One region of the Paradevosia tibetensis genome, then DNA from elsewhere that is predicted to be linked to it. Evidence: riboswitches for the same ligand, from Rfam matches in the RefSeq annotation. Region 1 holds a riboswitch; each other region holds the start of a gene.
The links. A riboswitch is a leader RNA that binds a small molecule or an ion and turns the genes downstream of it on or off. The one in region 1 is predicted to bind cobalamin.
Positions count from the first base shown of each region.

Region 2: linked by a shared signal. The riboswitch ahead of FNA67_RS11565 (LLM class flavin-dependent oxidoreductase) and the one ahead of nrdH (glutaredoxin-like protein NrdH) in region 1 are both predicted to bind cobalamin.
Region 3: linked by a shared signal. The riboswitch ahead of FNA67_RS01960 (CbtB domain-containing protein) and the one ahead of nrdH (glutaredoxin-like protein NrdH) in region 1 are both predicted to bind cobalamin.

Region 1 is NZ_CP041690.1:2,488,086-2,495,859, forward strand. Features, by position in the region: gene FNA67_RS12015 (vitamin B12-dependent ribonucleotide reductase) at 1-3,047, shown strand, start outside; gene FNA67_RS12020 (DUF2254 domain-containing protein) at 3,156-4,415, opposite strand; gene FNA67_RS12025 (I78 family peptidase inhibitor) at 4,666-4,980, shown strand; cobalamin riboswitch at 5,177-5,392, shown strand; gene nrdH (glutaredoxin-like protein NrdH) at 5,487-5,708, shown strand; gene nrdI (class Ib ribonucleoside-diphosphate reductase assembly flavoprotein NrdI) at 5,739-6,143, shown strand; gene nrdE (class 1b ribonucleoside-diphosphate reductase subunit alpha) at 6,131-7,774, shown strand, end outside.
Region 2 is NZ_CP041690.1:2,388,874-2,396,647, reverse strand. Features, by position in the region: gene FNA67_RS11595 (DUF983 domain-containing protein) at 1-249, opposite strand, end outside; gene FNA67_RS11590 (hypothetical protein) at 265-510, opposite strand; gene FNA67_RS11585 (hypothetical protein) at 527-796, opposite strand; gene FNA67_RS11580 (ABC transporter ATP-binding protein) at 901-1,674, opposite strand; gene FNA67_RS11575 (FecCD family ABC transporter permease) at 1,671-2,831, opposite strand; gene FNA67_RS11570 (ABC transporter substrate-binding protein) at 2,840-3,841, opposite strand; gene FNA67_RS11565 (LLM class flavin-dependent oxidoreductase) at 3,838-4,857, opposite strand; cobalamin riboswitch at 5,031-5,241, opposite strand; tRNA gene FNA67_RS11560 (tRNA-Cys) at 5,311-5,384, opposite strand; gene FNA67_RS11555 (hypothetical protein) at 5,463-5,675, opposite strand; gene FNA67_RS11550 (DUF5054 domain-containing protein) at 5,753-7,669, opposite strand; gene FNA67_RS11545 (LacI family DNA-binding transcriptional regulator) at 7,696-7,774, opposite strand, start outside.
Region 3 is NZ_CP041690.1:374,346-382,119, forward strand. Features, by position in the region: gene aztB (zinc ABC transporter permease AztB) at 1-84, opposite strand, end outside; gene aztA (zinc ABC transporter ATP-binding protein AztA) at 87-836, opposite strand; gene FNA67_RS01930 (hypothetical protein) at 833-1,063, opposite strand; gene FNA67_RS01935 (metallochaperone AztD) at 1,206-2,414, shown strand; gene FNA67_RS01940 (GTP-binding protein) at 2,475-3,665, shown strand; gene FNA67_RS01945 (DMT family protein) at 3,662-4,018, opposite strand; gene FNA67_RS01950 (hypothetical protein) at 4,157-4,816, shown strand; gene FNA67_RS01955 (DUF4342 domain-containing protein) at 4,820-5,161, opposite strand; cobalamin riboswitch at 5,252-5,462, shown strand; gene FNA67_RS01960 (CbtB domain-containing protein) at 5,506-5,685, shown strand; gene FNA67_RS01965 (CbtA family protein) at 5,702-6,472, shown strand; gene cobW (cobalamin biosynthesis protein CobW) at 6,469-7,506, shown strand; gene cobN (cobaltochelatase subunit CobN) at 7,662-7,774, shown strand, end outside.

The sequences.
Region 1 (7,774 bases):
GCCTCTTCAAGTACGGCTCGGGCACCGGCTCCAACTTCTCGCGTCTGCGTGGCGAAGGCGAAAAGCTCTCGGGCGGCGGCAAGTCCTCGGGCCTGATGAGCTTCCTCAAGATCGGCGACCGCGCTGCAGGCGCCATCAAGTCGGGCGGCACCACCCGCCGCGCCGCCAAGATGGTCGTGGTCGACATCGACCACCCCGATATCGAGACCTACATCAACTGGAAGGTGAAGGAAGAGCAGAAGGTTGCCGCTCTCGTCACCGGCTCCAAGGTCGTCTCCAGGCACCTCAAGGCGATCCTCAAGGCCGCCGTCAACTGCGACGGCGCGGGCGACGATTGCTTTGACGTGACCAAGAACCCGGCGTTGAAGCGCGAAGTGCGCGCCGCCAAGAAGGCCCTGGTGCCGGAGAACTACATCTACCGCGTCATCCAGTTCGCCAAGCAGGGCTATACGGACATCGAATTCCCGATCTACGACACCGATTGGGACAGCGAGGCGTACCTGACCGTTTCCGGCCAGAACTCGAACAATTCCGTCCGCGTCACCGACGACTACCTCAAGGCCGTCGAGACCGATGGCGACTGGAACCTGATGGGCCGCATCACCGGCAAGGTCACCAAGACCCTCAAAGCCCGGGACCTGTGGGAATCCATCGGCTACGCCGCCTGGGCCTCGGCCGATCCGGGCATCCAGTACCACACCACCATCAACGATTGGCACACCAGCCCCGAGGCCGGCCCGATCATCGCGTCCAATCCGTGCTCGGAATATATGTTCCTGGACGACACGGCCTGTAACCTCGCCTCGATCAACCTGCTGCCCTACCGCAAGGCAGACGGCTCGTTCGACGTGGCCGCCTACGAGCACACCATTCGCCTGTGGACGATCGTGCTCGAAGTCTCGGTGATGATGGCCCAGTTCCCGTCCAAGGCCATTGCCGAGCGCTCCTTCAAGTACCGTACGCTGGGCCTGGGCTACGCCAATATCGGCGGCCTGCTGATGACCTCCGGCATTCCCTATGACTCGGTGGAAGGCCGCGCCTATGCCGGCGCCCTCACCGCCATCATGACCGGCGTCGCCTATGCCACCTCGGCCGAAATGGCCAAGGAACTGGGCGCGTTCGACGACTACAAGCGCAACGCCAAGCACATGCTGCGCGTCATCCGCAACCACCGCAACGCGGCCCTCGGCAATGCCGATGGCTACGAGAAGCTCTCGATCAACCCGGTGCCGCTCGACGTCGCCAACGTGCCCTATGCCGAACTCACCGAGCGCGCCAAGGTGGCTTGGGACAACGCTCTCGCCCTCGGCGAGAAGCACGGCTACCGCAATGCCCAGGTTTCGGTGATCGCCCCGACCGGCACCATCGGCCTGGTCATGGATTGCGACACCACCGGCATCGAGCCCGACTTCGCGCTGGTCAAGTTCAAGAAGCTCGCCGGCGGCGGCTACTTCAAGATCATCAACCGCGCCGTGCCCCCGGCCCTGCGCACGCTCGGCTACTCGGAAAGCCAGATCGCCGAGATCGAGGCCTATGCCGTCGGCCATGGCAACATCAACCAGGCCCCGGGCATCAACCCCGGCACCCTGCGCGCCAAGGGCTTTGACGACGCCAAGATCGAAGCGCTGAACAAAGCCCTGGCCTCGGCCTTCGACGTCAAGTTCGCCTTCAACAAGTGGACGCTGGGCGAGGACTTCCTCAAGTCACTCGGCATCACCGACGAGCAGCTCAACGACTTCACCTTCGAACTGCTGCCGGCGCTTGGCTTCTCCAAGAAGGACATCGAGGCGGCGAACCTGCACGTCTGCGGCGCGATGACCCTGGAAGGCGCTCCGCACCTCAAGGCCGAGCACCTGCCGGTGTTCGATTGCGCCAGCCCCTGCGGCAAGATCGGCAAGCGCTACCTCTCGATCGAGAGCCACATCCTGATGATGGCTGCCGCGCAGCCCTTCATCTCGGGCGCAATCTCCAAGACCATCAACATGCCCAACGACGCCACCGTCGAGGACTGCAAGGAAGCCTACATGCTCTCCTGGCGCCTGGCGCTCAAGGCCAACGCGCTCTATCGCGACGGCTCCAAGCTCAGCCAGCCGCTCAACGCCGCCCTCCTCGCCGATGACGACGAGGAAGAGGACGATGCGGTCGAGGCCCTGGTGGCCCAGAACGCGGCGGCCCGCGTGCCGGTGGTTGCCGAAAAGATCGTCGAGCGCATCATCGAGCGCACCGTGCGCGAGCGCGAGAAGATGCCCGACCGCCGCAAGGGTTACACCCAGAAGGCAGTCGTGGGCGGCCACAAGGTCTATGTCCGTACCGGCGAATACGACGACGGGCGCCTGGGCGAGATCTTCATCGACATGCACAAGGAAGGCGCCGCCTTCCGTGCGATGATGAACAACTTCGCCATCGCCATCTCTCTCGGCCTCCAGTACGGCGTGCCGCTGGACGAATACGTGGAAGCCTTCACCTTCACCCGGTTCGAGCCCGCCGGCATGGTCATGGGCAACGACCGCATCAAGAACGCCACCTCGATCCTGGATTACGTGTTCCGCGAACTCGCCGTCTCCTATCTCGACCGCGACGACCTGGCCCACGTTAACCCCGAGGGCCCGACCTCGCTCGGCAAGGGCGTAGCCGAGGAAAAGAGCGCCCGTGGCAACACGGCCGCGCCTGCCCCGGTGCCCGCCGAGCGCTTTGTATCCCGCGGCATGACCCGCGGCCGCGTGGCCAACTCCTCGCTGATGCTGGTGCCCACGGCCCAGGTTTCGGCAACGGCGGCTCCGGCCATGCAGACCTCCACGGTCACCGCGCTGCGCACGGCCACGGCCCTCAAGGCCGAGCCCGCCCTCGCCCCTGCGGCCTTCCCGGCCGCCGAGCTGAGCCCCATCCCGAGCCCCCCGCCCAGCAAGGACGCGGGCCTGCTCCGGGCCGAGGCCCAGATGAAGGGCTACACCGGCGACCAGTGCACCGAGTGCCACAACTTCACCATGGTGCGTAACGGCACGTGCCTGAAGTGCGACACCTGCGGCACGACCACGGGTTGCAGCTGAGGGTAGTTGGGGAACAACAACCAAAGCTAATAAGTCATGTTTGGGCGCTCGGCTGAAAAGCCGGGCGCCTTGCTGTTTTGTCTGGCTCTGGTCAAGCGCCTCGGTCGACTAGTGCCCGGTCTGCAGCACCATCTGGGCGGCCTGGCGCACGCGCACCTTGTCGGCTTCTATCGGCAAGGCCGATTCTGAACGCTCGAGTGCTTCGGCGGCATGCCGGAGGGCTTGGGGGCGGAGCCGGCCTTCTCCGAGCCGGGAAAGCGTCAGGAAGGCCTTTTGCAGGCGGAGCCCGATCTCGACTACGGGCGCGCCGTCCCGGGCGATGGGCATGAAGAGGTCGTCAAACAGGTCGGCCAGCGCCAAGGGTGGCACGTAGACCTCTGGGTAGTCGGCCTCGTCAAACTCGTCCGGCTCAGACCAGATGGACAATATGCGAACCGCTCGCCCGATGACGTCGATCGCCGTCCCGGGGTCGTTGATGCCGGGCGACAGGGCGCGTGACGCGATTTCGGCGAGGACCGATGCGCCAAACCGCGGGTCCTGGTCGAACGAGCGCGTATCGGCGATGGAAAAGCAGTCGCGAACGGCCTTCTCGACCGCTTCGCCCTCGACGCGGGAGGTCCAGGCCAGCGTCTGCGTAGGATCGACGAACTTGCCCGGAATCGCGTTGAGATAGATGGCGCCACCTTCATCGGGAATGAGCTCGGCAAGCGCTCCGATATCAACGTGCTGCACGTATCCGATCTTGCTGCTCGGCACGGCGCGAGCGTCTGGCGGCAGGCCCGCCGGATCGTCAAAGGGTCGCCCACCCATATATGGATTTTGATGTCGGGCCCGCATGGCCTTGGCCGCCGCTTGCTCAACGCTGTCGGTCGTTTCGGTAACCCGGCCGAGCCGGGCCAGGTGGTCAATCCAGCGCAACAAGGTGACCACGATCAGGATAATGACGATGATCGTTGCGGCGAACAGGACGACCCTGCCCTGGGCTCCATAGGCTCCGGTGCTCAATACGATTATGCCGACCAGACTGAACAGGAAGGAGCCGACGAACGTGGACAGCACGTTCTTGGTGGTCGAGTCCTCGATAACCAGCTTCGTGGCACGGGGCGTGACATTGGTCGTGGCCGCCGAATAGGCCGAGACCATGATGCTGAGCGAAAAGGTCGTAACGGTCAGCATGCTCGAGGCGATGATGCTCAGGATATGGTCGACCGCATTGGCACCCACCTTGGCCGGCAGGTCGCTCGGAATGTACGGGTCCAGTGCGATACCCAGGAGCGCGACCAGAACCGCAACGACCGAAAAAATGCTGGCGCGAAACCAGATGCGGCGTGTGACCTGGATGGTAAGCCAAAGCCAGCGGGACGTCATGGCATCGTCCCTGTGGGTTCGTCCGAGCCGCGTTGCTGACCAGCCATGTTCAATCTCCTGTCCTGGCATCGCGAGGGGCGATGATCGAGAGACTTAACAAATGACGGGAAGTAAGGATGCCTTTCTACCGGCTCCTGCCCTCGCCGCCTTGTTGTCTTTCGGGCGGCTCGACGCGCGGCACGGAAAGGTGTTCTTCTTGTTGTCGCAGAGAACCGTTGTGGTCGCGCTGCCCGAACGAGGAGATATGCCGATGTTCAAGAGCTTGCCTGCGGGAATTGCCATTCTGGCGACCATCATCGCCTGCACCGCCCCTGCCCGGGCAGACGGGCCGGCGACCGAACCGGCCACGCCCGATTGCGGGGCGGCAGCGCTCGAGGCGAGCATCGGCAAGGCGGTGGTCGGCACGACGGCCGAAGACGTGACGGTCGGCGGCGCGCCGGTGCAGTCCAAAGGCGTGGTGCGCGTCATCATGCCGGGCGACATGGTCACCCAGGACTTCAGCGAGGACCGACTCAACCTGGAAGTCGACGAAGCCGGAAACCTGGCTCGGGCGACCTGCGGCTGAACGCACGCAGCGGCCCTCCACGTGCAGCGGCGGCTGTGAAGGCCGATGCCTTCGGCCGCTGCGCGCCAGACTTCCGGACGAGACCGGAGGCCGTTTCCCGCCCTCGTGATTCCCACGCACCATCGCGGGGAAGTTTCAACCCGATTCATCGCCCCTCACCTACCCCATATCCATTGACGCCAAAGAAGATGCGCATACTATATGTAGCGTTCTAGGTTCTTCCGGTTACCAAAGCCGGGAGCTAAGACGGGAACTCGGTGCGCTCCCTATGGGAGCAATGCCGAGGCTGCCCCCGCAACTGTAAGCGGCGAGTATCTGTTCGTTTTCGGCCACTGGACCCACCGGTTCGGGAAGGCGGAACAGAAGACGCTGACCCGCGAGCCAGGAGACCTGCCTCGAACAAGTTACGTCCACCGGCGGGGTGCCGGAGGCGAGCGGGTGCGCATGGGTCTTCCATTCGGCCGCCGTCCTCTATCCCTGCCCAGCTAACAGATGCGAGGGATCAGATGACCATCACCGTTTACAGCAAGCCCGCCTGCGTTCAATGCACCGCCACTACCCGCGCGCTCGACCGCAAGGGTATCGACTATACGCTCGTCGACATCTCAGAAGACGCCGAAGCCTATGCGCGCGTCCAGGGCATGGGCTACCGCCAGATCCCGGTCGTCGTCGCCGGCGAGCAGCATTGGGCCGGCTTCCGTCCCGACATGATCGGCGCCCTCTCCTGACGCCCGGACCGACGCGGACGCCATGCGGCCATGGGCAACATCGTCTACTATTCGAGCAGCTCGGAAAACACGCACCGCTTCGTCCGGAAGCTGGGCTTTGAAAGCCTGCGCCTGCCGGTCGAGGCCGGCGGGGAGCCCCCCGTCATCGAAGCACCCTATGTGCTGGTCCTCCCCACCTATGGCGGCGGAGGGGGCAAGGGCGCGGTTCCCAAGCCGGTTATCCAGTTCCTCAACAATCCTGCCAACCGCAGCCTGATCCGCGGCGTGATCGCCGCGGGCAACACCAATTTCGGGCCGGCCTACGCGATCGCGGGCGATATCGTCTCGCGCAAATGCGCCGTGCCCCTCCTCTACCGGTTCGAACTTCTCGGGACCGCGGAGGACGTCGAAAATGTCAGACAAGGACTCGTACGGTTTTGGACATGCTCACACTAGAACGCCCCGCAAAGGCCCCGGACCAGACGCTGGATTTCCACGCGCTCAACGCGATGCTGAACCTCTACGACAGCGAGGGCCGCATCCAGTTCGACAAGGACCGCCTGGCGGCACGGCAGTATTTCCTGCAGCACGTGAACCAGAACACGGTCTTCTTCCATAACCTGCGCGAGAAGCTCGATTACCTCGTGACCGAGGGCTATTACGAGCAGGAAGTGCTCGACCAGTACGCGTTCAACTTCGTCCGCGACCTGGTCGACCACGCCTATGGCAAGAAGTTCCGCTTTCCCACGTTCCTGGGCGCGTTCAAGTACTATACGAGCTATACGCTCAAGACCTTCGACGGCAAGCGCTACCTCGAGCGCTACGAGGACCGGGTCTGCATGGTCGCCCTGACGCTGGCGCGCGGCGACGAACAGCTCGCACGCAACCTCGTGGACGAGATCATTTCCGGGCGCTTCCAGCCGGCCACCCCGACCTTCCTCAATGCCGGCAAGAAACAGCGCGGTGAACTCGTCTCGTGCTTCCTGCTGCGCGTGGAAGACAACATGGAGAGCATCGGGCGCGCCATCAACTCGGCGCTCCAGCTCTCCAAGCGCGGCGGCGGCGTGGCTCTCAGCCTCACCAACATCCGCGAGATGGGCGCACCCATCAAGCAGATCGAGAACCAGTCCTCGGGCGTGCTGCCGGTGATGAAGCTCCTGGAGGATTCGTTCTCCTATGCCAACCAGCTGGGGGCGCGGCAGGGCGCGGGAGCGGTTTACCTGCACGCCCACCACCCCGACATCATGCGCTTCCTCGACACCAAGCGCGAAAATGCCGACGAGAAGATCCGCATCAAGACGCTGTCGCTGGGCGTGGTGATCCCCGACATCACGTTCGAACTGGCCAGGAACAACGAGGACATGTACCTGTTCTCGCCCTACGACGTGGAGCGGGTCTACGGCGTGCCCTTCACCGAAATCTCGGTGAGCGAAAAGTACCGCGAGATGGTGGCCGACAGCCGCATCCGCAAGAAGAAGATCAAGGCGCGCGAATTCTTCCAGGTCATCGCCGAGATCCAGTTCGAGAGCGGCTATCCCTACATCATGTTCGAGGACACGGTGAACCGGGCCAACCCGATTGCCGGCCGCGTGACCATGAGCAATCTCTGCTCGGAAATCCTGCAGGTCAGCGAGCCCAGCGTTTTCAACGACGACCTTTCCTATAGCCACATGGGCAAGGATATCTCGTGCAACCTGGGTTCGCTCAACATCGCCGCGGCGATGGATTCGGTCGATTTCGGCAGGACCATCGAGACCTCGATCCGCGCGCTGACCGCCGTGTCGGAGATGAGCGACATCGCCTCCGTCCCCTCGGTGGCCAAGGGCAATGCCGATAGCCACGCCATCGGACTCGGGCAGATGAATCTGCACGGCTACCTGGCCCGCGAGCGCATCTTCTACGGGTCCGAGGAAGGCGTCGACTTCACTAATATCTATTTCTACACCGTGGCTTACCACGCCGTCCGCACCTCGAACCTCATCGCCGCCGAGCGCGGCCGGAGCTTCAAGGGCTTCGAGAACTCGAAATATGCGAGCGGCGCTTACTTCGACAAATATACCGAGCAGGAATGGAAGCCCGCCACCGAA
Region 2 (7,774 bases), 99 kb from region 1:
AAAGTGCCCCATTTCCAGCACAGCGAAGATCATCAGGTGCCCGACCACGGTGATGACGAGGAACGGCAGAAGCAGCCCCACCTGATAGCGGTCGGCATATTCCTCTCCGCAAACGGGACAGTGCTCCACAGGCTCAAGATAGCGGGCAAAGAGCCTGCCCTCACCACAATTGGGGCAGCGGCATCGCAACCCGTTCCAGACGGCCCTTTGCCATGAGCCCGCCCGATGATGGTCGGCGGAGTGAGACATCCCTGCCTCCCGGCATCAACGCGGGCCGCTGCCGGCGTTGTGCGGGCGCGGGGGCGCGGTGCCATCGTTGATGGCGTCATTGGGGCCGAGATCACGACGCGGAGGGTGCTCGCCGCCGGGGCGTGGGGCGTCGGTCTGGGGTTCCTCGTCGGAGGGATGAGGATCGGCTACGTCGCGATCGGCCGGCGCGGTGTGCGGGCCGGTCTGCCGCGTCCATACGGCACCGGTGGGCGATGCCTTGGGTGTGATGCGCTTATTCATGTCGGGCTCCCTGGCGCTAGCTTTCGTCGGCACGCTGCTTGTGGTGCTCGGTTTCCTGGTTCGCGCCCCGCTTGATGGAGCGGTCGCCGGTCGAAATATTGTAGGCGTCGCCGGGCCCGGGCTTCGGGTAGCGCAAATTGGCGTGCTTGAGAGTTTCGCCCGGAAGCGGGACGTCTGCTCCGGCGGTGTTCTCGGCGCCGGTGACGATGCGGTGGGCCTGGGCCCTGGTCTTGGGACCCTGGCGCTTGGGAGCCTTGCGCGGTTCGGTCGTGGATTGCTGTGCCATGAGTCAAATCCTCCTGTGATTCCGAACGTGTCGCGGCGCTTATGGTTTCGCGACGGAGGATAAATCGGATGCAGGGGGGCTCGGTGGGTGGCGCGGCGCGACCCTCAGGCGGGCATGACCCAGATGGTATTGGTTCGCGGATTGCGCGCCAGCGTGGCCTCGATGCGGAAGATGCTCGCCAGGTTCGCCTCGGTGAGGACAGCCTCGGGCGTACCGGTAGCGACCATTTCGCCCTTATGCAGTATGGCGATGCGATCGCAGAACATGGCGGCGAGGTTGAGGTCGTGCAGGGCTGCGACCACGGTGATGCCCAAACTGCGCACGAAGCGCAGCAACTGAAGCTGGTGGTGGATATCGAGGTGGTTGGTCGGCTCATCGAGGACGAGGACAGCCGGCTGCTGGACGAGGGCGCGCGCAACGAGGGTGCGCTGGCGCTCGCCGCCCGAGAGGGTGCGGAAGGCCCGCGTTTCGAGGGGGCGCAGTTGCAGGAGCTCGATGGCTGCCTCGATGAGGGCGTGGTCATGGGCGCTATCGGCCTCGAGCAGGCGCTTGTGCGCCGAACGGCCCATGGCGACGACATCGCGCACGGTCAGCGGAAAATCGGCGGGCATGTCTTGAAGGACGGCCCCGACGTGGCGCGCCACCCAGGTGGCCGGGCGCTGCCAGACATCCTCGCCATTGACCGTGACGCGGCCAGCGCTCGGCCGGTTGGTGCGGTAGATGGTGCGCAGGAGCGATGACTTGCCGGCGCCGTTCGGACCGATGACGCCAATCATCTCGCCGGGGGCGACCGTCAGGGAAACGTTGCGGACGAGGGAGCGCCCGCCAATGGTGAAGCTCACGTCCTGGAGGGCCAGGTGCCCGGGCGCAATGCTCATGGCGCGCCTCCATTGTCGCGGGCGTCGCGCCGCAACAACCAGATGAAGAAGGGGCCGCCGACCAGAGCGGTGATGATGCCGACCGGCAGCTCGATGGGCGCGATGACGGTTCGCGCGGCGAGATCGGCCCCGATGGTGAAGCTGGCGCCCATGAGGGCGACGGCAGGCAGGGCGCGGCGGTGATCGGCACCCACGAGGAAACGCACGATGTGCGGCACGATAAGGCCGACGAAGCCAATGACGCCTGAAACGGCGACGACGACGCCGATGAGGGCGGCGGTGAGCACGAACATGGCCTGGCGGAAGCGGTGGACATCGAGCCCGAGGGCAGTGGCGCTCTCGTCGCCAGCCATGAGGAGATTGAGGCGCCGCGCCTGCACGAGCATCAAGCCCAGCCCGATGACCAGGGCGATGGTGGGCAGGGGCAGGAGCTTCCACTGGGCCGAGCCGAACCCGCCCAGGGTCCAGAAGAGAACGCGGGCGGCGAGCTGGGGATCGGGCGAGGTGAGGACGAGAAGGCTCGTCAGGGCGCTGAGCACCGAGCTCATGGCGATGCCGGCGAGCACGAGACGGGTGGGCGTCATCCGGCCGCCGGCACGGGCGACCCAGAAGACGATGGCGAGCGTGACGAGGGCGCCGGCGAAGGCGGAGGCATAGAGCGTGAAGGCGCCCAGGCCCATGAGGCCCCAGCGCATGACGACGACCGCGCCGGTCGCGGCGCCGTTGGAGACGCCCAGGATGCTCGGGCCCGCGAGCGGATTGCGCACGATGGCCTGGATGGTCATGCCGCTGGCACCGAGCGTGGCGCCGACGATGCCGGCCAGGATCACCCGCGGGATGCGTGTCTCGATGATGATGGTGTCATAGACGGCGCGCCAGGTGGCGGGGATGACCTCGCCGCCGAACAGCCAGTTGACGAGAACACCGACCGCAACGGGCGCAGGGACGTGGACCGAGCCGAGCATGAGCCCGGCAAGGCCGAGGAGGAACAGAATCCCGGCCAGGAGCGCCATGGCGAGGCCATAGGGCAGGCCGGCGACCCGCGATCCGGCAATCGGCGCCGGGGAAGCGGCAGGCGTCGCGCTTTCGCTCGACCTGAGAACGGCGAGCAGCCGCTGCTGGTCAATGCGCGCGGAAATGGGCCGGGATTCGTTCATCGTGCGACTTACTGCCCGAAGGCTTGGGGATGGAAGGCCCTGGCCATGGCTTCCACCGCATCGACGGTGCTCGGGCCGGGCTGGCCCTGGACCGAGTTGATGAGGATGAACCGGTTGTTGGCGATGGCCGGGACGTCGGCGATGGCGGGAATCGACTTGAGCGTTTCAATGCGGGCCTGGCCGAGTTCCTTGTCCGGATCGGCGACGACCTGGCCGCTGGCGGTGCCGGAGTAGAAGACCACGATATATTCGGGCGCGCGTTCGGCCACCTGCTCCCAGCTTACCTGGCCGAAGCGGTTGGCGACATCATCGAAGATGTTCCTACCGCCGGCAGCGGCGACGGCCTGGGACAGCATGGTGTTGCCGAGGGCGGCATTGGGGGCGGAATCGCCGCCGTTGTAGATGAAGACCGGGATGGACGGCGCGGCGGCGAGCTTGTCTTTGACCGCGTCGAGGCGTGCGGAAAGATCGGCGACCAGCTGCTCGCCGCGATCGGCAATGCCGAAGATCGCGGCGACCGAGCGGATTTCCTCGAAGAGCTGGGGGAAGCCGAAGGCGCCGAGGTTGCAGCCTTCCACGTTGAGGCGCGTCTTCATGCCCAGGTCGTGGAGCTGGTCACGGGTGTGGCGGGATTCGCTGAAGCCATCAGGATAGCCGGCGTAGACGAAGTCGGCCTCGGCGGCGATGAGCTCTTCAGTGGTGGCCACGAGCGGGGAAATCACCGGCACCTTGGCATAGGCCTCGGCATAGGCCGGGCTGATCCTGAGATTGGCCATGTAGGAGGTGCCCGCCATGCTGCCTTCCAGCCCGAGGGCGAGCATGAGTTCGGTGGCGTTGTTGGAGAGGGTTACGGCGCGGGTGGGTGCGGCTTCGTAGGTGGTGGTCACCCCGCAATTGTCGTCGGTAACGGGGAAAGACTGGGCGAGGCCGGGGGTGGCCAGCGCCAGGGCGGCGATGGCTGCTGCGCCGGCAAGGAGGCCGGAGCGCCTGATCAGGGTGGCAAAGGTCATGGGTTTACCTCGATTGGGCTGGAAAGGGCGTGAAGGGGCGTGACGAGTTCGCGACCGAAAAGCGTGGCCATGGCGTCGGCCTCGTCCTCGGGGATTTCGCCGTTGCAGTTGAAGATGAGCCGGATGCTCTCGATGCCGGTGCGCGAGCGCAGGGCGGCGAGCTGGTCGAAGCAGTCGCCGGGGCTGCCGGCGATCATCTGGTTGGCGAGGAAGGCGTCGCGGTCGATGGGTGTGATGGTGTCGAGCGGACGGTTCTGGGCGATGGCGTAGCGGCGCCGGCGCTCGTAAAGGCGCGGGAGGAGGGCGTCGACAGCGGCAATGGCCTGCGCGCGGGTGGGAGCGATCGAGACGTATCGGGAGATCGAGTAATCGGCGGGATAGCGCCCGGAGCGGTTGCCGGTGAGGCTGTCATAGACATCGAACTGGCGCTGCTCGGAGGGTTCGAGGCTGAGGAGCAGTGGCAGGTTTTCGGCGACGGCGAAGCCGACGGTCTCGGGTGTCGAGCCGGCGACGTAGACAGGGATGCGTTCGCCGGGCGCAAGCAGCGGCCCCACCGGTTCACTCGAGGCCGGCCAGGGCGCATCGGAAGGCACGAGCGTGGGGCCTGACCAGGCCGAGCGCATCAGGCGGTAGGCGGCTTCGAACCGGTCGCGCGTGCTGGCGGGGTCGATGCCGAGAGCCGCAAGCGTGGAGGGATGGGTACCGCGGCCGATGCCGAAATCGAAGCGTCCGCCGCTCTGCCAATGGAGCTGGGCGACCTGCTCGGCAAGGAGGAGCGGGTGATAGAGGGGCAGGACGACGATCGAGGTGCCCACGCGCATGCGTTCGGTCCGCGCCAGGATGGCGGCGGCGAGCAGGAGCGTAGAGGGATAAGGATCGGGCGGGGACTGGAAGTGGAACTCGTTGAACCAGATGCCATCGAAGCCCAGGGCGTCCATGCGCGCGCAAAAGGCGAGCACGGCGCGATGGTCGAGGTTTCTGGTGCCACGGGTGAAGCCGGCGATATCGAGCCTCATGGCCGGACCTCCCGGCGGGAAGTGCGGCAGGATCGAATCGGCGCCGGTGGCGTCGTCGTTTCAGGTAACGGCATATGGGCCTCTCCCTTGCGGGGAAGGCCAATTCATCGCCGATGGCACGATATGTGCGTCAGGTTCCAATTGCGCCCCCTGCCGGGACACCTCGCCCGGCGACATGGTCTTGCGCTCTGGCAGGTCTCCTGGCTCGCGGCTCTGGCGCTATTCGCGGCCTTCCCGGACGCTGGCGTCCAGTGGCTTGGGAGCGAAAAGCTTGCCGCTTACAGTTGCGAGGGCAGCCACGGCATTGGCCCCTGATGGGTAATCCGCACCGTGTTCCCTTTTAATCCGCGCACAATTGGCGGAACCGAAGCAGGGGACCAATCGCACAATGCACGAGCGGAGGCAAGCGGCGGTGCGCCTGTGCAAAAACGGTCTGCAATGTCGGGAGAGTTATGGAGGCCACGCCCGGAATTGAACCGGGGTTCACGGATTTGCAATCCGCTGCGTCACCACTCCGCCACGTGGCCTCACGCGCCGGTTTCTAAGTGACGGTCGGCGCTTACGCAAGGTCTTGTTTGAAACCCTGTGGATTTTTGCAGCGATGGTTAGCCGCGACCCAAGAGGTTGGTGAGGAAGGCGAGGACGGGTTCCCAGAAGATGCCGAGCAGGACGATGGCGACCGACAGAATCAGCAGCGGAATCTTGGCGCGAGTGGAGGAGGGCATGCCCGATTGGCGGGCACGCTGTTCGGCGGCGGCCTGCTTGGCCTTCTGCTCCTGAGCCTTCTTGCGGTCCGAAAGCTTGACGACGTTGCTCATGGGAGCGCTCCTCGCGATAGTCGAGCGCTATCGATACCGCTGCGGGAGGCCGCTGCCAAGACTTGGCGTAGCGTCCGTCAGGGAAGCGTAATCACGAAGCGGGCCTTGAAGTCGCCTTCCCACCACATGGGGAAATTGGTGCCCCATTTGTTGTTGTGCAGGTTGAACCGGATGCCGCCCGAGAAATCGGGGGGATTGGGATCAAACGGCATGAACGGCGAGGCCGCGGGAGCGGCGAGGGGGGTATCGAGCGGCGTGATCGTGACGCCGCCGGTGCGGGCCGCGAAGATGGCCTGGAGCTGGCCGCCGCCATGGCCGGCCACGTTGTCGGCGCGCTGCCAGAGACCGGTCTTTTCGAATTCCCAAGGCCCGTCGGCCGCGGGGGTGAAGGAGAGGAAGGCGGCCTCGGGCATGCGGTTGGCGGGCTTTTCGCGCAGGACGAGGGTGAGTTCGATCTGCCTTGCGTCGATGACCCGGAAGCTCATTTCGACGCTGGCGGGGGCGCCGAGTTCGGCGTGGGCGGTTTCATCCAGCGAGAGGCGCAGGGTCGATCCGGAGGCGGCTTCGAGCACCGGGCGCCAGACGGCGGAGCGCGCCGTGGCGGCCTTGGCGAGCCCGGGCTTGTCGTGGTCGAGGATCGCCCACTCGGCGCGGTGGGTGAGGTAGGTATCCATGTGCCGGGCCACGTCGGCGGCGTCGTAGCTCTCGTATCTGTAGCCGAGGAGGCTGCCGTCGGCGCCTTCGAGGCGCTTGCCGTCGGGGGCCACGAGCGCGGCGACATCGCCCTGGGGCGTCAGGTCGACGGTCCAGCCGTCGACCGTAAGGGTTTGCCGGGCGGTTGGCGCCAGCACGGGGGAAGCGGGGACGGCGAGCTCGGCAAGGGCCGCGTCGGCAGTGGCGCGGTCGGCGGGGGCGAGCTGGGCCAGGGCCTCATCGAGATAGGCCCGCTGCTCCGCCCAGGAGGCTTCGGTGTAGGCGAAGCGGTAGTCGCCGGCGCGAGCGGCTTCGAAATCCGGGCGGTCCCAGGCGCGGTCGTCGCGCAGGTAGCTCTTGATATCGACGCCGCAGGTGTGTTCGGCGACCATGGTGAGGCCACGGCCGAAAGCGAGACGCTGGGGGTTCAGCCCTTCGGCTTCGAAGCCATCGTAGACGCGCTGGAGGGCGCGGTAGCGGGCGGTCTTGACCGGATCGCTGGCGCTGCCGTGGATCCAGCTGTCGCCCAGTTCGATATCGACGACCGGGAATTCGGCGCGGCGATCCCAGAGGAGGGCGCCATAGTCGTCCAGCGTGGCGGCACGCAGGCGCGCGCCGGGATTATGGGCGGCGATCTCGCGGAGCGCCTCGCTGGTCTGGGGTACGCTCTGGGGGCCGATATTGTCGCTGGTGTGGGCGAAGCTGAGGCCTTCGTCGAACCCCTGCGGGAAGTGAGTGGCGCCGTAGGACTTCTGGTACATGACCACGATTTCCTCGCCGGACGGGGCGCGCCAGCGGAAGACGTCGGGAACGTCGGGGGGCGGGGAGGCGGTATTGACGCCAAGGTGCAGGAAACGGATGCCGGCCTCTGCCATGAGCGGCACGATGCCCCGCGTATGGCCGGGAACGTCGGTCATCTTGGCGGCAATGGTCTTGCGGCCGAAGCGCCTGTCGAGTTCGGTGGCGTAGCTCAGGCCGGCGCGAAACACGGCGGGGGACATGAGCTCGCTGTGGGTGGTGAAGGGCAGGGCGTGCCAGGCGATGAGCCCTCGTCCGATGGCGCGCTCGAGGCGCGCGACCTCGGCGGGCCCACGGGTATTGAGGTGGTCCCAGATGAGCCAGGCACCAGTGGTCCAGATAAACCGCGGCTCGTTGGGATTTTCCGCGAAGAAATGCTCGCCGGTGTCGATCGCTTGCGGAATGAAACGCTCGTGATACTGGCGGCGCACCTTTTCGGCGTGATCGGTGAAGCCGATGTCGAGATGGGTCTTGAAGACGACGTGAATGACCGGTTCGGCCATGGCAAGCAGATCTTTCGAAAGGGCGGTCAGCCCACCGTGCCGCGCACGACGAGCTTGGTGCGGATGGTTTCGGTGAGCGCGGGCGCGTCCGGGTTCTTGAGGCGG
Region 3 (7,774 bases), 2.1 Mb from region 1:
CGAGAGCGCCAGGATCATGGCGCCGGCAAGCGCCCGGGTCAGGAAGCCGTAATTGACGAACGGCCCGATCAGTACATCAATCAGGTTCAATGTCCGCCTCCATGGCCGTGGCCATTTTCGTGCCAGGGCGCGTGCTCGTCCCAGGCTTCGGTCATGCGCCGCGCCTTGAGCAGGTTTTCGGCCTTGAGGGCCTTGTCGGTATCGGCCCAACACACCGGCTCGCGGGCCATCAGCAGCGTTCTTGGAAACACCGCCTTGACCATTTCGGCATCGTGCAGCACCGCGATTACCGTGCGGTCCTCGGCGTGCCAGCGCCGCACCAGTTCGATGAGGTCGATCACCGTCTTTTCGTCGATCGCCGTGAACGGCTCGTCGAGGAGGATCGTGTCCGCGTCCTGCAGCATCACCCGCGCGAAGAGCGCGCGCTGCAGCTGCCCGCCAGAGAGCGTATCGAGAGGGCGGTTCTCGAAGCCGGTGAGCCCCACCGTCGCCAGCGCCTCTTCCACCTCGCGATAATCGGCGCCGGTAATGGCGGCAAAGAGCCCGCGCCGCCGCCAGTGGCCCAGCGCCACCAGGTCCGCCACCGTGGCCGGAAACGTGCGGTCGATATCGGCGCTCTGCGGCAGGTAGGCGATGGTCGCGCCCGGCGCCCGCTCGATCGAGCCGGTCAGCGGCTGGAGCATGCCCACGATGCCCTTGAGGAGGGTGGATTTGCCCGATCCGTTCGGCCCCACGATCGCGGTGAGCGAGCCATCCTCGAATGTGCCGTCCAGGTGATGAACCGCCGGATGCCCCTCGTAGCCCAGGGTCACGTCCTTGAGCCTGATGGCGCTCATGGCTGCACCAGCGCGATCACCGCCAGCCAGATGCCGGCTATCAGCACCGCCACGATGCCCAGCCGCACCGCCAGACCCTGCTGGGCAAGACTGAAGGCGCGCTGCTGCGGCCGGGGCAGGCGCTGCGCCGGCTCGTGACCGTGGTTGTGATGGAGGTGTCCGGGATGCGGGTCATCGGCCATGTGGGCGGCTTTCTCTGAATTGGCCTGTGTGTAACGTAATAACATTTTTGGTGTCAACGCTTGCCAGCGCAAATTCCGAAACGTTATATAGTTACATCATTCGCCATGCCAAGCCCCATTGCCTGAACCCTCGGGCCGGGGCCGCATATCGTGTCACTTCGTAACGATATAACGTAAAGGATTTCCGATGAAGCGTGCCATCTCCCCGCTCGCCCTGCTGCTGGCGCTGGGTCTTGCAACGCCCGCGATCGCCGAGGAAGAGGTCGCCTGGCGGCTCTTCGTGGCCGACCATGCCGAGCCCACCGTCACCGCCATCGATCTGGAGAGCGGCGACGCCCTGGGCAGTTTTGCCCTTTCCGGGCCCGCAACCCTCTACGCCACGCCCGCCAAGCGCGCCGTCTATGCCGTCCAGGGCAATGACAACCAGGTGGCGGTAATCGCCACCGGCGTATCCGTCGATGATCACGGGGACCACGGAGATCTCACGCTCACCGATCCCTCGCTCGGCTCGGCCGTCCTCACTGGCGAGCGCCCCGTTCACTTCGTCGAGCACGATGGCAATTTCGCTGTCTTCTACGATGGCGAGGGTGTGGCCCGGACCTATTCGGAAACCGCGGTTCTCGCCGGCGACGCCACGTTTGCCGAAACCGCCACGCCCGCGCCCCATCACGGCGTCGCCATCCCCTTCGGCGCCCATACCATCATCACCGAGCCCAATGCCGAAGACCCCAAGGCCCTTCCGACTGGCGTATGGGTACGCGACGGCGCCGGCGCTACCGTTGGGGACTTCCATGCCTGCCCGGACCTGCATGGCGAAGCCTCCTCGGGCAACCTTCTCGCCATCGCCTGCGGCTCCGGCCTGCTGATCGCCAGGGAGGGCGGCGAAGGTCCCGAGATTTCCTTCCTGCCCTATGCGCCTGACCTGCCCGAAGGCAAGGCGACCGCGCTCCTCGGCGGCGTCGGCTTCCAGTACTTCCTGGGCAATTATGGCGCTTCGCGCGTCGCCGTCATCGACCCGAGTGCCCAGGACGCCTTCCGTCTCGTCGATCTGCCGACCCGGCGCGTGCACTTCGCCGTCGATCCTGTGCGGCCCAAATTCGCCTATGTCTTCACCGAGGACGGCAACCTGCTCCAGCTCGACATCCTCTCGGCCGCCGTCACCGGCACGCTGCGGCTGACCGAGCCCTATTCGATGGATGGCGAATGGAGCCTGCCGCGCCCCCGTGTGGCGGTCGCCGGTGACGAGATCGCCGTCACCGATCCTCTCAAGGGCCTCATCCACATCGTGGATGCGCACAGCTTCGCCAAGACCCGCGAGATCGCGCTTGCCGGCAAGCCCTTCAACATCGTGGCGGTCGGCGGCGCCGGAGAGACCCACGGCCATCACCACCACTAACCCCTTCATCCCCTCTCCCTCCGCCGGGGGAGGGGAGCGCTTTCCAGCCAGGATCATTCCATGAAACGACTTCCCGTCACCGTGCTCTCCGGCTTTCTGGGCGCCGGCAAGACCACCTTGCTCAATCACATCCTCAACAATCGCGAGGGCCGGCGCGTCGCCGTCATCGTCAACGACATGAGCGAGGTCAATATCGACGCTTCGCTGGTCCGCGAGGGGGGCGCCGATCTTTCGCGGACCGATGAAAAGCTGGTCGAAATGAGCAATGGCTGCATCTGCTGCACCTTGCGCGGCGATCTCCTCGCCGAGGTGCGCAAGCTCGCCGAGGCGGAACGCTTCGACTATCTCCTCATCGAATCCACCGGCATCTCCGAGCCGCTCCCCGTCGCCACCACCTTCGATTTCCGCGACGAGAACGGGGAGAGCCTGGCCGACATCACCCGGCTCGACACCATGGTGACGGTGGTCGATTGCGCCAACCTCCTCAAGGATTACGGCTCTTCCGATTTCCTCAAGGATCGGGGCGAGACCCTGGGCCCCGAGGACGAGCGCGCCCTCGTCGACCTCCTCGTCGAGCAGATCGAGTTTGCCGACGTCATCGTCCTCAACAAGGTCTCCTCTGCCAACCTGCTCCAGCGCCAGGCCGCCATTTCCATCATCAAGGCGCTCAATCCCTCGGCCGAACTCATCGAGACCGATTTCGCCCAGCTTCCCCTCGACCGGGTCCTCGATACCGGCCTCTTCAGTCTCGAGATGGCCGAGCGCAATCCGCTCTGGTTCAAGGAGCTCAACGGCTTTGCCGACCACGTCCCCGAGACCCTTGAATACGGCATCCGCTCCTTCGTCTACCGCGCCCGCCGGCCCTTCAATCCGGCCCTGCTCGATCGTTTCATCGCCCGCGCCTGGCCGGGCGTCGTGCGCGCCAAGGGCTTCTTCTGGCTCGCCACCCGCCCGCATTTCGTCGGTGAGCTGAGCCAGGCCGGAGCGCTCGTGCGGACCGGTCGGCGGGGCCTGTGGTGGTCCGCCGTTCCGCCCCAGCGCTGGCCGGACGATCCGGATTGGACCGCCTCCATGCGCGCCTATCTCGACCCCGTCTGGGGCGACCGGCGCCAGGAACTGGTCTTCATCGGCCTTGAGGACATGGACGAGGCCGCCATCCGGCGCGAACTCGATGCCGCGCTCGTCCCGGCGCGCGCCTTCACGCCCGACAACTGGACGAGCCTGCCCGATCCGTTCCCGGCCTGGAGCTAGCGCAGCGGTCCCTTGAAGATGAAGAAGGCGCCCGCAAAGATCAGCGCGAAACCCACCACGTGGTTCCAGGTGAACCTTTCGCCCAGCACCAGAACGGCGAAGCCGGCGAAGACGCTGAGCGAGATCACCTCCTGGATGGTCTTGAGCTCGGCCGCGCTATAGGTGCCGTACCCGATGCGGTTGGCGGGCACCGCCAGCCAGTATTCGACCAGCGCGATGCACCAGCTCGCCATCACCGCGATCCACATCGGCGCGGTGGGGAACTTGAGATGCCCGTACCAGGCAATGGTCATGAAAACGTTCGATCCGATCAGCAGGACGATCGGCAGCACGGCGGAAGCGGAAAACTGCATGGAGCACCGGGGGGCGGGGGAGACGCACACTCTCGCGCCCGCCGCCTTCCGTCAATGGGGCGTCCGCTCGTTCATCTTGCAGTCATCGGGCGTCCCATACACATTTCGGGGAAAGCACCGAATACCGCGAGGCAATCCATGATCCTGCGTCTTCTCGCCGCCCTGTTGGCCCTGGCCGGCGCGGTCCTTCCCGCCGCCGCCGCCGAGCTCGCCTGCTCGGGGGCGTTCGGCCCCGATTCGTCCGAGGCGCGCCTCATCGAGACCTTCGGCAAGGAAAACGTCGTCTTCGGCGAAGTCCCCGGGGCCGAGGGCGAGACCATGCTCGCCACCACCGTCTTCCCCAATGACGAGGCGAGGCGCTTCCAGGTCGGTTGGTGGGATGAGGAGAACCGCGATTCGATCGCCTATTTCACCGTCCCGCCAAATGACAGCGCTCCCGGCGGCGTCCATATCGGCCAGACCGTGGCCGAGGTCCAGGCGCTCAACGGCGAGCCCTTTACCCTGCTCGGCTTCTATTGGGACTACGGCGGCTCGGCCAGTTTCACTTCCGGCAAGCTTGCCTCGCTTCCGGGCGGCTGCTCGCTGGGGGTCGCGTTCGAGCCGCGCAAGGACCTGCCCACCGGCGTCGACGACACCCCGATCCTGGGCGACAGGGAAGTATCGTCCACCGAGCCGCTCCTGGTGGATCTCGATGCGCGCATCTACGACGTCTACCTCAGCTATCCCGACCCCAGCGCCCCGGCCGATACCGATACCGGGGAAGGGGAGGGCGCCGGCGAAGCCGCCGCCCCGCAATAGCGGCTAGATATCGATATCGGGCTCGTCCGGCTGCTTGTCCGCCGGGGGAGCCTCCCCGGGCTCGACCGGCTCGATCCGCACCACCTCGATCTTGACCCGCGCCAGCAGCCCCGCCAGGGCCCCCAGCAGCGCCAGCCACGGCGCGGCCAGCACCATGATGCCGCCCAGGCCGACCCCGGCATTGAGCGGGATCTCGGCATAGATGTCGCCGCGCTCGGACTTGACGCGCAGGCGCCGCACATTGCCTTCCTTGAGCAACTGGGTGATGCGCTCGACGAGCTGGCTGCCGGCCACCTCGATTTCCTCGGTGAAGGTCTTCCAGTGATCCTTGGGCTGGTCGTCCATGTCTGTCTCCATCAGAGAAGCCTCTCTTCCCCATACATAGGAAACCCTGCGCCGATTTCACGCGCATTGACCTTGCGCAACCATATGTGGCAATCCTAACCCCACGTTGGTTCCCCCAAGCGCAGGCGCGGGGGATGAAAAGGGAACACGGTGCGGATTACCCATCAGGGGCCTAGACCGTGGCTGCCCCCGCAACTGTAAGCGGCCAGCTTTGCCATTTGCCACTGGGCTTCGCCCGGGAAGGCGGCACAGCGACAAAGAGGCTGCGAGCCAGGAGACCTGCCAGCGCAACCGGGCGGAAACGCCCAACTCGTTAATCCGCGCGCACGGAGGGTGTCCGCAAAATGACCACTGCTACGCAGACCCAGACCATCAATCTCACCTTGTCTCAGCGGCTTGTCGCTGGCGGCCTCGCCCTCGTCCTGGGCTTCGTGCTGCTGGGCGGCATCGGCTTTGCCAGTGACATGCGCGTCCACAACGGCGCCCACGACACCCGCCACGCCCTCGGCTTCCCCTGCCACTAAGCGCTTCGAGACAAAAATGAATCTGTTCCGGCGAATATTCTTCGCTGCGGTCCTGTCCGGACTCGCGGCCGGTCTTGCCATGTCGGCGGTCCAGCAGTGGCGCGTCGCCCCGCTGATCCTCGAGGCCGAGACCTATGAAGGCCAGGAGGCTCCCGCGGCGCCGGCCACCCACACCCATGAAGATGGCACCGCGGCGCACAGCCACGATGCCCAGGAGGCCGCTCCTGCCGGCCACGTCCACGACGAAGACGCCTGGGCGCCCCAGGATGGCGCCGAGCGCATCTTCTATACGGTGCTTGCCGACGTCCTCGCCGCCATCGGTTTCGCGCTGGTCCTAGCCGCCGTCTCGGTGCTGGTGGGCCTGCCCATCACCGCCGCCAACGGCATCGTCTGGGGCCTGGGCGGCTTCATCGTCTTCCAGCTCGCGCCCGCCTTCGGCCTGCCGCCCGAACTCCCGGGCATGCCGGCCGCTGATCTGGGCGCCCGCCAGCTCTGGTGGTGGGGCACGGCCATCGCCACCGGCGCCGGTCTGCTGGGTATCGCCAAGTTCCGCAACTGGCAGGCCATTGGCGCCGGCGCCGTGCTGATCCTTCTGCCCCACCTCATCGGTGCCCCGCAGCCGCCCCATGAACCGAGCGCCGTTCCGGCGCACCTCGCCACCGCCTTCGCCGCCAGCGCGCTCTCGGCCGGTGCAGTCTTCTGGTTCATCCTCGGCCCGCTCCTGGGCTATCTCAATACCCGCTTCGCCAAGGCCGAAGCCTCTCAAACCAGAATGGTGCACGCATGAGCGAAAAGATCCCCGTAACCGTCATCACCGGCTTCCTCGGCTCGGGCAAGACCACGCTCGTCCGGCACCTGCTCGGCCACGCCAGGGGCAAGCGCATCGCGCTCATCATCAACGAGTTCGGCGATATCGGCGTCGACAAGGAAGTGCTGGCCGGGTGCGGCGACGAAACCTGCCGCGAAGAGGACATGATCGAGCTGGCCAACGGCTGCATCTGCTGCACCGTGGCCGACGATTTCATCCCCACCATGAAGACCCTGCTCGAACGCGACGAGCGCCCCGATCACATCGTCATCGAAACCTCCGGCCTGGCGCTTCCCCAGCCGCTGATCCGCGCCTTCAACTGGCCCGAGATCAAGACCGAAGTCACCATCGACGGCGTGGTCACCGTCGTTGACGCCGCCGCCCTCGCCGAAGGCCGTTTCGCCTCCGACGAAGAGGCGGTCGATGCCCAGCGCAAGGCCGATTCCATGCTCGACCACGAGACGCCCTTGGGGGAACTCTTCAAGGACCAGCTCGTCTCGGCCGACCTCATCATCGTCAACAAGACCGACCTCGTCGACGAGTCCGGCCTGGCCCCGGTCGAAGCCGAACTGCGCGCCGCCATGCGTCCGGGAACCGGCATCGTGCGCGCCGCCAACGGCCATGTCGATACCGTCGCTCTCCTGGGCCTGGGCATGGCCAGCGAGGACGATCTCGACGGCCGCGAATCCGCCCACGAACTGGAGCATGGCGGGGAAGGCCACGAGCACGACGATTTCGACAGCTTCTCGATCCGTCTCCCCGCCGGCAGCCGCGAGGCCCTGCTCAAGACCATCGAGGAAACCATCCGCGCCCACGACGTGCTGCGCCTCAAGGGCTTTGCCGCCATCGAAGGCGCCCCCGCGCGCCTGGCCATCCAGGCCGTCGGCCCGCGCGTAAACGCCTATTTCGACCGCCCCTGGAAGGACGGCGAAAAGCGCGAAACGGCGCTGGTGGTGATCGGCGAAAGCCCGCTCGACCGCGATGCGATCACGGCCAGCCTTCAGGCGGCGTAACCCCTCATCCGGCCCTTCGGGCCACCTTCTCCCCGGAGGGGCGAAGGGACGACGGCACGATTCGTGCCACGCGGGCACCTCTCCCCCTCGGGGAGAGGTCGCCGCAAAGCGGCGGGTGAGGGGTCGCCCCAACCACCGCCCCCAAAGGACAAGAAATGCACCTTCTCGCCGCCCAGGCCGGCGCCATACAGCAGGAAGGCGAGGCGATCGATCTCAATCAGTCGCCCGGCGAGATCGTCTTCGGCACCTCCGCCGACAGCGAACTGGC